One region of the Mesorhizobium sp. B3-1-7 genome, then DNA from elsewhere that is predicted to be linked to it. Evidence: predicted binding sites of a transcription regulator. Region 1 holds the regulator's gene; the other holds the start of a gene.
What was found. The regulator PhoB, encoded in region 1, activates phosphate uptake and scavenging genes when phosphate is short. The targets are predictions, from matches to a motif close to TGTCATNNANCTGTCAT.

Region 2: ppk2 (polyphosphate kinase 2) is a predicted target of PhoB. The motif match lies at 1,738-1,754, and genes of this name have one in related genera.

The regions. Positions count from the first base shown of each region.
Region 1 is NZ_VFTL01000021.1:30,559-36,613, forward strand. Features, by position in the region: gene pstC (phosphate ABC transporter permease subunit PstC) at 1-335, shown strand, start outside; gene pstA (phosphate ABC transporter permease PstA) at 339-1,190, shown strand; gene pstB (phosphate ABC transporter ATP-binding protein PstB) at 1,187-1,990, shown strand; gene phoU (phosphate signaling complex protein PhoU) at 2,011-2,718, shown strand; gene phoB (phosphate regulon transcriptional regulator PhoB) at 2,735-3,424, shown strand; gene FJ417_RS18275 (ROK family protein) at 3,742-4,983, opposite strand; gene xylF (D-xylose ABC transporter substrate-binding protein) at 5,254-6,055, shown strand, end outside.
Region 2 is NZ_VFTL01000033.1:43,990-50,044, reverse strand. Features, by position in the region: gene FJ417_RS24830 (dihydrofolate reductase family protein) at 1-476, shown strand, start outside; gene ppk2 (polyphosphate kinase 2) at 722-1,642, opposite strand; gene FJ417_RS24820 (aldo/keto reductase) at 1,898-2,941, shown strand; gene FJ417_RS24815 (glycosyl transferase family 90) at 2,958-3,929, opposite strand; gene FJ417_RS24810 (GntR family transcriptional regulator) at 4,045-4,710, opposite strand; gene FJ417_RS24805 (MFS transporter) at 4,841-6,055, shown strand, end outside.

The DNA of each region.
Region 1 (6,055 bases):
TCGGCTGCACGACCTGGGAAGTGACCCGGCGCGTGACCATCCCCTATACCCGCGTCGGCATCATGGGCGGCGTCATGCTCGGCCTCGGCCGCGCGCTCGGCGAGACGATGGCGGTTACCTTCGTCATCGGCAACGCGCACCGCATCAGCGCCTCGCTGTTTGCGCCGGGCACGACGATCTCGGCGACCATCGCCAACGAATTCACCGAAGCCGACGGCAATCTCTATACATCCTCGCTTGTATCGCTCGGCCTGATCCTGTTCATCATCACCTTCATCATCCTCGCGCTCGCACGCTACATGCTGTTGCGCATCGATAGCCGCACGGGAGCCTGACCGATGTCGACTGCCGCATCGCTTCACCAAAGCCGCAAACGCAAGAATGCCGTGATGATGGCGCTGTGCGTCGTCGCGGCCGGCATTGGCCTCGCCTGGCTGGCGCTGATCCTCGGCGCCTTGCTCTACAAGGGGCTCTCCGGGGTGAACCTGGCGGTGTTCACTGAAATGACGCCGCCGCCCGGCGACGCCGGCGGCCTGCTCAACGCCATCTACGGCAGCATCGTCATGACGATCATCGGCATCGTCGTCGGCACGCCGATCGGCGTGCTGGCCGGCACCTACATGGCCGAATATGGCCGCTTCTCGAAGCTTACGACGGTGGTGCGCTTCATCAACGACATCCTGTTGTCGGCGCCATCGATCATCATCGGCCTGTTCGTCTATGAGCTGATGGTGCGGCCGATGGGGCATTTCTCGGCGATTGCCGGTGCCGTCGCGCTGTCGATCCTGGTGATCCCCGTCGTGGTGCGCACCACCGAGGACATGCTGAATCTTGTGCCCAATGCGCTGCGCGAAGCAGGCGCCGCCATCGGCGCGCCGCGCTGGGTGGTGATCCGCTCCGTCGCCTACCGCGCGGCAATGTCGGGCATCGTCACCGGCATATTGCTGGCGATCGCCCGCATCTCCGGCGAGACGGCGCCGCTTCTCTTCACCGCGCTCAACAACCAGTTCTGGTCGAGCAATCTCAATGCGCCGATGGCCAGCCTGCCGGTGACCATCTTCCAGTTCGCTCTCAGCCCTTACGAGGAATGGCAGCAACTGGCCTGGACGGGCGCACTCATAATCACCCTGACGGTTCTCGGGCTGAGCATCATCGCCCGCAGCCTAACCGGACGCAGAGAGGACAGATGAAACCGATGTTGTCCACCGACCTGAACGCAGCCGACACGACCGTCGAGAAGGCCAAGATCGAGGTCAAGAACCTCAATTTCTACTATGGCCAGTCGAAGGCGCTGAAGGACATCAACCTGTCCCTGCCCGAGCGCAGCGTCACAGCCTTCATCGGCCCGTCGGGCTGCGGGAAGTCGACGCTGCTGCGCGTGCTCAACCGCATCTACGAGCTCTATCCGAAGCAGAGCGCCGAGGGCCAGGTGCTGCTCGACGGCAAGAACATCCTCGACCGCTCGCAGGACCTCAACCTGCTGCGCACCAAGATCGGCATGGTGTTCCAGAAGCCGACGCCGTTCCCGATGTCGATCTACGAGAACATCGCCTTCGGCGTCAGGCTCTATGAGAAGATCAGCAAGGCCGAGATGGATAGCCGCGTCGAGCAGGCGCTGAAGCGCGCCGCGCTGTGGACCGAGGTCAAGGACAAGCTCAACGCCAGCGGCCTCAGCCTCTCGGGCGGCCAGCAGCAGCGCCTGTGCATCGCCCGCACCGTGGCGGTGAAGCCCGAGGTCATCCTGCTCGACGAGCCGGCCTCGGCGCTCGATCCGCTGTCGACCGCCAAGATCGAGGAACTGATCGACGAGTTGCAGGCCGACTACACGATCGTCATCGTCACCCACAACATGCAGCAGGCGGCGCGTGTGTCGCGGCAGACGGCGTTCATGTATCTGGGCGAGCTGGTGGAGTTCGACCGGACCGAGAAGATCTTCACCTCGCCTCGCGAGAAGCGCACGCAGGACTACATAACCGGCCGCTTCGGCTGAGTTCATACGAGGACATCATCATGGCCGAACATACCGTCGCCTCCTTCGACGAGGATCTCAGGCAGATCAGCCGGCTCATCAACGACATGGGCGATCTCGCCAGCTCCATGGTCGGCGGTGCGACGAGGGCGCTGCTCGAGACCGACAATGCGCTGGCGCAGCGCGTCGTCTCCGACGACGCCATCATGGACGCTCGTCAGCGCGAGCTCGACGACCGCGCCATCACGCTGATCGCCAAGCGGCAGCCGATGGCGGACGACCTGCGCAACGTGGTCGGCTCGATCCGCATGGCGGGCGACCTCGAACGCATCGGCGATCTCGCCAAGAACATCGCCAAGCGTGTCGGCTCGGTCGGCGTCAGCGCCGCGCCGCGCGACCTCACGCATTCGATCGATTCGATGGCGCAGCTGGTGCTGATCCAGGTGCAGGCCGTGATCCAGGAATATATGGTGGGCGATGCCACGGTGCTGGCCAAGCTTCGCAACGACGACGAGCGCATCGACGTCAAATACACGTCCGTCTTCCGCGAGCTGTTGACCTACATGATGGAAGACCCGCGCAACATCACCGCTTGCACGCATCTTCTGTTCTGCGCCAAGAACCTCGAGCGCATCGGCGACCATGTGACCAACATCGCCGAGAACGCCTATTATGTGCTGACCGGCACGCAATTGCCCGCCAATCGTCCGAAGCAGGACGAGACCGCAATGTCGGCGCCGGCGGCCTGACGAAAAGGTTACCCCAATGATCGCGCCACGCATCATGGTGGTGGAGGACGAGGAGCCGCTGGGGGTGCTGCTCCGCTACAATCTCGAATCCGAGGGTTACCAGGTCGAAGTGGTGACCCGCGGCGACGAGGCCGAAATCCGCCTTCAGGAAAACGTTCCCGACCTGCTCGTGCTCGACTGGATGGTGCCGGCGGTTTCCGGCATCGAGCTCTGCCGGCGTCTCAGGATGCGGCCCGAGACCGAGCGGCTGCCGATCATCATGCTGACGGCGCGCGGCGAGGAAAGCGACCGCGTGCGCGGCCTCTCGACCGGCGCCGACGACTATCTGGTCAAGCCATTCTCGACGCCGGAGTTCATGGCGCGCGTCAAGGCGCTGCTGCGCCGCGCCAAGCCGGAGGTGCTGTCCAGCGTGCTCAAGGTCGGCGACATCGTGCTCGACCGCGAATCGCACCGGGTCTACCGCAAGAAGAGCGAGATCAGGCTCGGCCCGACCGAGTTCCGCCTGCTCGAATTCATGATGCGTCATCCCGGCCGCGTGTTCTCGCGCAGCCAGCTGCTCGACAATGTCTGGGGCGAGACGATCTATATCGACGAGCGCACCGTGGACGTCCATGTCGGGCGCCTGCGCAAGGCGGTCAACAACGGCCGGATGCCAGACGTCATCCGCACCATCCGCGGGGCGGGGTACGCGATCAGGGAGGATTAGGTCCCGAGGGCCCTGACGGGTCAGGCGCTTCCAACAACCACGTTGGTGGGTAGCCGAGACGTTTGTGCTTCGTCATCCACGGGCGGAGCAAGGAGCGTAGCGACGCAGCGCAGACCCGAGGATCCATGCCGTGACTTCCACGCGCCGCTATGGCGCAGAACTCTGCACCGCTGCACCCTACGATCGAGGTAACGGCATGGATTCCAGGGTCTGCGCGCGTCGCTTCGCTCCCTGCTCCGCCCTGGAATGACGAAGTCGCGGTGGCTTCGGCCAATCTCCAACGTTGGTGCGATTCGCGGCTTCAGCGCCATGTTCGCTTAGGCCACGTTCTTCCCGGCCCCCGCTCTGGCCTGCACCCCCGGCGCGAAAATCTCCTGATCGACGAAGGTCAGCGCGCGCATGGCGCAGCCTTCGCGGATAAGCGGCAGTTCGTTCGGCTCGGTGTCGAAGGAGATCGATTCCGAGTGCTGGCCGCCGGCGGTCTGGGCGATCGCCTCTCGCAGCGCCGGCTCGATCAGGTCGAAGGCGGCCGCGCTTACGCCGACCATGGCGACAGGCGCCGGGTCGATAAGGGCGAACAGGCTGCCGAGGCCGAAACCGAGTGCTTCGCCGGCCCGGCGATAAGCCTCCCGCTCGGGTCCGTCCTCCTGCCGGGCTTTTGCGGCCAGCGCGCGCATATCGGCGTCGCCGACGTCGGTCGGCGTGGCATCCTCGCTTATTCCCATGGCGCTGCGCCAGATCGCGTAATTGCCGGCATAGGCCTCGACGCAGCCGCGGCGGCCGCAGCGGCAAAGCGCGCCGCCCGGACGATGGATCATATGGCCGAACTCGCCGCCGGAGGAATGCGTGCCGCTGAACAGCGCGCCCTTCAGCACCAGGCCCATGCCGATACCGTGCGAGAGCAGGATGGCGATGAAGTCGTCGCGATAGCGCTCGGGATCGCGCCATTGCAGCGCCACCGCCATCATGTTGCAGTCGTTCTCCATGGTGGCGGGAATACCGAATTCCCTTTCGAGGAGGTCGGCGAAAGGGATGTCGGTCAGCGGCGTGATCGGCGACCACAGCATGGCGCGTGAATGGGAATCGGTGATGCCCTGAATGCCCATGGCGATGCGGGCGACGCTGCCCACGTCGAGGTCGGGATCCCGCAGCCGGCGCCGCACGATCGCCATGCATTCGCCGATCAGCTCGTCGCGGGGCATGACGAGCGTGTCGAGGCGCTGCTGCTCCTCGGCAACCACCTGGCCGGCATAATCGATCACGGCGACCGACAGGAAGTTCAGCGACAGCACCACGGTCAGCACCGCGGCGGCTTCGGGGTTCAGCGCCAGACCGATCTGCGGCCGGCCGCGTTTCAACGCCGTCGGCTCGCTGGCCTTGCTTTCGGTGAGAATGCCTTCCTGGATCAGATCGGCGGAGATCGCCGAAATGGTCGAGTGGCTGAGCCCGGTGGTGGCAGCAATCTCCGTGCGCGAGGGCTGGCCGGCGCGGCGCACGGCCGAAATCACCATGGCGCGGTTGCGCCGGCGCAAATCGTCGTGACGGATTCCGACCGACATCGTCTCGCACGTCCTCCCAGTCATCGCGGCCTTGTGATGATGATGCCATGGCCTGTCGGTGACATGCTAGGGATAGTGGCAGAAGCCGCAGCCTGTGTCATTATTTATTGCGGATGTCGAAAAAAATGCCCTGACCCATCAAAACCCATCAGAATCGCAGTTGACAGCGTCGTTTTGCTGGATCACTATTTTTTTGAGGCTCGAAAAAAAGCCTCTATGCCGGCCTTCGGGCCAGTCTGGGTCGCGCCGCACAGGCGCAGGGAGGATATCATGAAGAAATTCGCAGCCGCCATTCTGGCGGGCGTTGCCGTGTCGCTGACGCTGGTGTCGGTCGCCGAGGCGAAGGACAAGGTGATCGGCGTGTCGTGGTCGAATTTCCAGGAAGAGCGCTGGAAGACCGACGAAGCGGCGATGAAGGCCGCCATCGAGGCCGCCGGCGACAAGTATATCTCGGCCGATGCGCAGTCCAATCCGGGCAAGCAGCTGACCGACGTCGAAAGCCTGATCTCGCAAGGCGCCAACGCGCTGATCATCCTGGCGCAGGATGCCTCGGCAATCGGCCCGGCGGTGCAGAAGGCGCTCGATGAAGGCATTCCGGTCGTCGGCTACGACCGCCTGATCGAGAACAAGGACGTGTTCTACCTGACCTTCGACAACAAGGAAGTCGGCCGCATGCAGGCCCGCGAGGTGTTCAAGGTCAAGCCGGAAGGCAATTATGTCTTCATCAAGGGCTCGGGCGCCGATCCGAACGCCGACTTCCTGTTCTCGGGCTCCATGGAAGTGCTGAAGGAGGCGATCGACAGCGGCAAGATCAAGAATGTCGGCGAGGCCTATACCGACGGTTGGCTGCCCGCCAACGCGCAGAAGAACATGGAGCAGTTCCTGACCGCCAACGACAACAAGGTCGACGCGGTCGTGGCGGCCAATGACGGCACCGCAGGCGGCGTCGTCGCGGCGCTGACGGCGCAAGGCCTGGCCGGCACCGTTCCGGTCTCGGGCCAGGACGGCGACCACGCGGCGCTCAACCGCATCGCGCTCGGTACGCAGACCGTGTCGGTGTGGAAAGACGCGC
Region 2 (6,055 bases), on a different contig from region 1:
GTGTCGACGACGACTTCGCCATCCGCAGTTTCGAGAATGTCGGCGCCTACATTCTCGGCCGCAACCTGTTCGGGCCGATCCGCGGCGAATGGCCGGACGACAACTGGAAAGGCTGGTGGGGCGACAACCCGCCCTATCATGTTCCGACTTTCGTGCTGACCCGCTACAAACGCGCGCCAATCACGATGGAAGGCGGCACGACGTTCTACTTCGTCACCGACGGCATCCACTCGGCGCTCGAACAGGCTAAGGCCGCGGCCGGGAGCAAGGATGTGCGGATCGGCGGCGGTGTTTCGACTTTCCGGCAATATCTCCAGGAACGGCTGATCGACGAGATGCATCTGGCGATTTCGCCGGTGCTGCTCGGCTCGGGCGAGCATCTTTTCGCCGGCCTCGACATGGTGAAGCTCGGCTATCGCTGCAACGAGCAAGTGGCGACGGCGAACGCTTTGCATGTGATGATCGGGCGAGCGTAAGTACAGCTCTTTCTCCCCGTCACTATACGCGGAGAAATGCCCGGCAGGGCAATGAGGGCGGCGCGACCTTTGAGATTAGCGGCAAGCTCGCAATGGCAGCGAATTGGGGCTCAATCGCCGACGCCGGCGCTGCCCCTCATCCACCCTTCGGGCGTTCGTCGTTCGAAAAGCCAAGCAATTGGCTTTTCGCCCGCTGCGCGGACCACTCCCTCACCTCCCCGTGAAACGGGGAGAAGGAAAAGACCTCAATACTTCTCCGGCACATAGAGCTCGCGGGGCAGCACCTGGCGCTCGTAGGACGGGTTGAAGACGCGGTCGGGCAGCGAGATGTCCTCGTGCGGAACCTCCTCATACGGCATCTGCTGCAACAGGTGGTCGATGCAGTTCAGCCGCGCCCGCTTCTTGTCGTTGCCCTCGACGATGAACCAGGGCGCTTCCGGAATGTTGGTGCGGGCGAAGGTCTCTTCCTTGGCTTTGGTGTACTGCTCCCAGCGCACCCGCGACTGCAGGTCCATTGGCGACAGCTTCCACTGCTTCATCGGATCGTGGATGCGCATCAGGAAGCGCATCTGCTGTTCCTCGTCGGTGATCGAGAACCAGTACTTGACGAGCGTGATGCCGGAACGGACCAGCATACGCTCGAATTCCGGCACGTCGTTGAAGAACTCCTCGACTTGGTCCCCATTGGCAAAGCCCATCACCCGCTCGACGCCGGAGCGGTTGTACCAGGAGCGGTCGAACAGCACGATCTCGCCGCCCGCGGGTAGATGCGGCACGTAGCGCTGGAAATACCATTGCGATTTCTCGCGCTCGGTCGGCGCCGGCAGCGCCACGACGCGGGCGATGCGCGGATTGAGCCGCTGCGTGATGCGCTTGATGACGCCGCCCTTGCCGGCGGAATCGCGGCCTTCGAAGACCACCACCAGCTTCTTCTTGTGGTAGGCGACCCAGGACTGCAGCTTGATCAATTCCGACTGCAGCCTGAGCAACTCGCGGAAATAGGTCATGCGCTCCATGGAGGGCGGATGCGACTTCTTGTAGATCTTGGCGATCTCGAGCGAGAGCGCCGGCTCGGAAAGCTCCAGCTCATAGTCCTCGTCGAGCGTATCCTCGAGCTCGGCTTCCAGCCAGTCCTTCGCCCCGGAATTCGGTTTCACTTCATTCATCGCGCAGCTCCGTCTGCCTGTCGGCCATCATCGCTTCGGAATCCGCTCCGGCTCCGGGTGGACACTCCGTAAGTCGACTGAGATACAGAGGCGCAATGACGGTTTTATTGCAATCGCCCGGCAGCAGGCCTCGAAGATATGTGATCGGTCCGTATCGATAGCGGGGCGACAAGCGGCGGGAATTGTCCTACAAATCCCCTCGCCTCTTCCCGGCGCTCGCCACGGCGCCTCTTCAAACAAATTGCGAGGACTGACATGGAATACCGCACGCTGGGCCGATCGGGCTTGAAAATCTCGACATTGACGCTTGGCACCATGACCTTCGGCGGCGCCGGTCCGTTCGCCGCCGTCGGCAATTCGGATCTTTCGGAAGCCAAACGCATCATCGACACCTGCATCGATGCCGGCATCAACCTCATCGATACCGCCAATGTCTATTCTAATGGATTGTCGGAAGAGATCATCGGCGAGGCGCTTGGCGGCAAGCGCAAGAACGACGTGCTGATTGCCTCGAAGGCGCGCATGCGCATCGGCGCCGGCCCCAATGACGAAGGCCTGTCGCGCCACCATCTGATCCGCGAATGCGAGAAGAGCCTGAAGCGGCTCAGGACCGACGTCATCGACATCTATTTCGTCCACCAGTGGGACGGGCTCACGCCGCTGGAGGAGACGATCGCGGCGTTCGACACCTTGGTCAACCAGGGCAAGATCCGCTATATCGGCTGCTCCAATTATTCGGGCTGGCAGGTGATGAGGGCTCTTGCCGTCAGCGACAGCCGCCATCAGGCCCGTTTCGTCACCCAGCAGATCCACTACACGCTGGAAGCGCGCGAGGCCGAATATGAATTGCTGCCGATCTCGGTCGACCAGGGCCTGGGCGTGCTGGTCTGGAGCCCGCTGGCGGGCGGCCTGCTCTCCGGCAAATACCATCGCGACAGCCCGACCGCGCGCCAGGTCGGCGGCTGGAAGGAACCGCCGATCCGCGACGAGGACCGCCTGTGGCGCATCGTCGACGTGCTCAACGAGATCGGCAACGCACGCGGCGTCTCAGGGGCGCAGGTCGCGCTTGCCTGGCTGCTTGGCCGCCCGGCCGTGAGTTCGCTGGTGATCGGCGCCCGCAACGAGGCGCAGCTCAAGGACAATCTCGCCGCGGCCAGCCTTTCGCTCACCGAGGAGGAGCGGCAGCGCCTCGACGTCGTCAGCCGGCCGCCGGTGCTTTATCCCTACTGGCACCAGCAGTTCACCGCCAGGGACCGTTTCGGGTCGGCCGATAAGGTGTTCGACCGCTCTCACGCTTAGGGCTGCGGCTGGACGTTCAGCCGGCGATGAAGCGCCAGACTTCCGCGTCGGGCTTTATCTGCCCGCTCAGCACGAAATATTTGTAGAGGACGAGCAGCGAGATCGCCTGCTCGTCCTGTTCATTGCCGAATTTGCGGCAATAGGCGTTGGCGGCGGCGGTTATCCGCCCCGCCTCGGCGGGGTGTTTTTCGAAATAGGTCACCTTGTCGACCAGATCGGAAAAATCCTGCCGCAGCGGCACGTAGTGGACATTGGGCTCGACCTGGGCTTCCGCGAACCAGGTTTCGTAGGTCGGCTCCGGCATCAGGCAGAGCGAATTGGAGCTCATGATCCATTTCAGGTTTGTCGCGACATCATTGCCTTCGAGCGAGACGATGTAGCGATACTGTCGCTGCTGCTCGATGTTCAGGAACGGCTTGCGGTATCCGTCCGGCGCGTCGGGCTTATGGGAACCCGCGTCGCAAAACGGCAGGTCAGCGGCCTTTTCCACGAAGCGGGTGCGAAGCGGATTATTGAGATGCCCCCGCCAGACCACCATCGGCCGCTTGTCGGCGAAAGACAGCTTGTCGGGCGGCATGTAGAAGTGGCGGAACTTGTTCAGCTTCATCAGCACGCCGTTGGCGTTGTCGTCGCCAATGGGGCGGTCCTTGACGATCCTCGGCACCTCCGGAATGCCGACGACATCGCCATATTCGAAATCGATCAGCAGGCCGGGATCGAAATAGCGGGCGAATTCCTTGAGATCGTAATAATACATGCTGGACGCGGACGGCAGCTTGCCGACGGCCACGGCGTCGGGACTCGGCACGAACGGGTGTTCCAGCTTGTTGTAGTAATTCAGTCGCTCGCGAACCGTCTTGCCCGAGAGCCTCGCCTGCTCGAGCCGGCTGGCCAGGCGGTCGCGGAACAGGGATTGCGGTGCGCGGTCACGCGCGAAATTGCGCGCGTAATAGAACAGCTTTGCGGCGGTTCGTGAGAGTGTGGCCATGCGTCCGCGAATTCAGCAAGATGGTCAACGGTAGTCTGCCTTCATCCCCCTCGTCTCCTACAGCATTCTCCCGGCCATGTTGCAAGCCTGCTAATGCGAATGGCCACACGACATCTTACGCCGCGACCACGGCGAATCCTCTGGCGCGCAGGCCGCGCCGATCGTCATGCAAGGAGCTGACAAGCCGATCGCGGCTGCCGGCGATGTGAGCGGAGAGCAGACCCGCCGCTTCGTCCGCGTGGCCGGCCTTGACGGCGGCAAGGATGGCATGATGTTCGGCCCAGGCACGACCGAGCGCCTTTTCATCGCGCACCTCCAGCCAGCGCGCCCGCGACAGCCTAGTCATCGCGTCGCGAACGGCCCTGAGCAGAAACTCGTTGCCGGAAAGCCTGGCCAGCTCAATGTGGAAATCCATGCCGACGCGGTGCCATTCCTCGCGCGGCGTCTCGGCATCGCAGGAATCGAGCATCGCCGCGATCACCTCGGTGCCGCCACGGTCTTCGAGCGCCGCCGTCAGGCGAACCGCGGCGACCTCGACCGCCTCGCGGTAGACGGCGATCTGCCCGAGTTCCGCCAGGTTGATCGGCGCCACCGTCCAGCCGCGGCCGTCGCGGCCGATCAGCCCTTCCGTTTCCAGGCGCAGCAGCGCCGCCCGCACCGGCGTTCGCGAAGCGCCGAACCGGCTCTCGATCCAACGCTCGGTCAAACGTTCGCCCGGGCCGATCTCCAGGCCGAGGATCATTTCGCGAAGCTGTCTTTCGACATTTTGCATCTGCGACATTGTCGTCTCGCTTTCCAAAGCCGCATCGACAGCGCCCGCATTGACAGCGGTGAGTGTCAGGTCCATGACGAATACCGGCTTGGTATCCCAAATTGGTATCCGTAACAACCCCAGCATCGGCACGCATGACATGACGCCCAACGAATCCGAACAGAGCGACTTCAACATCCATTGGCGACGCAACCTCGCCGTCTGCTTCGCCGGCTCGTTCAGCACGCTTATCGCCATGACGCTGCTGCTGCCGTTCCTGCCGCTTTACGTCGAGCAGCTCGGCGCCGAAGGCCACGCGGCGATCGTGCAGTGGTCGGGCATCGCCTATGGCGCGACCTTCTTCGCGGCCGCGCTTGTCGCGCCCTTGTGGGGACGGCTGGGCGACCGCTACGGCCGCAAGCTGATGCTGGTGCGCGCTTCGTTCGGCATGGCGATCTGCATGTCGCTGACCGGGATGGTTGAGAGTGTGTGGCAACTGGTGCTGCTTCGGCTGCTGATCGGTTTTGCCGGCGGTTATTCGTCGGGCTCCACGATCCTGGTGGCAATGCAGACGCCGAAGGAGCGCTCGGGCTGGGCGCTGGGCGTGCTCGCGGCGGGTATCACCGCCGGTTCGCTGGTCGGACCGCTGCTCGGCGGCTTGCTGCCGCCGCTGATCGGCATCCGCGCGACCTTCCTGCTTTCCGGCGCCGTGATCTTCCTGGCCTTCCTGGCGACGACTTTCCTGATCAAGGAGAATCCGCCGGCGCCTAAGCCCGCCTCGACAGCGAAGCCGAAAAGCGGCTGGTCGCAGATCCCCGACAAGCGGCCGATCGTCGCCATGCTGACCACCGGCATGCTGCTCGCCTTCGCCACCATGTCGATCGAGCCGATCATCACCGTCTATGTGCAGCAGCTCGTCGAGGACCAGAGCAAGGTGACCATGGTCGCTGGCGTCGTCATGTCGGCGGCAGCGCTCGGCACCATCCTGTCCTCGTCTTGGCTCGGCAAGCTCGCCGACCGCGTCGGCCACTGGAACGTCGTAGTCGGCGCACTTGCCGTCTCGGCATTGCTGCTCATTCCGCAAGCCTTCGTCACCAATGGCTGGCAGTTGATCGGTCTGCGCTTCCTGATGGGCCTGGCGCTGGGCGGGCTGTTGCCCTGCATCACCAGCGTCATCCGCCACAACATCCCCGACGGGATCGGCGGCAATGTGCTTGGCCTGGCGATCTCGGCGCAATATGTCGGCCAGGTCGCGGGACCGCTGTCGGGCGGTTTCGTCGGTGGGCATTTCGGTATGCGCTCGGTGTTTTTGGGCACATCGGTGCTGATGGCGCTGGGTGCTGCCTACAACTGGATTGTCCAGTCGCGCCGCGCA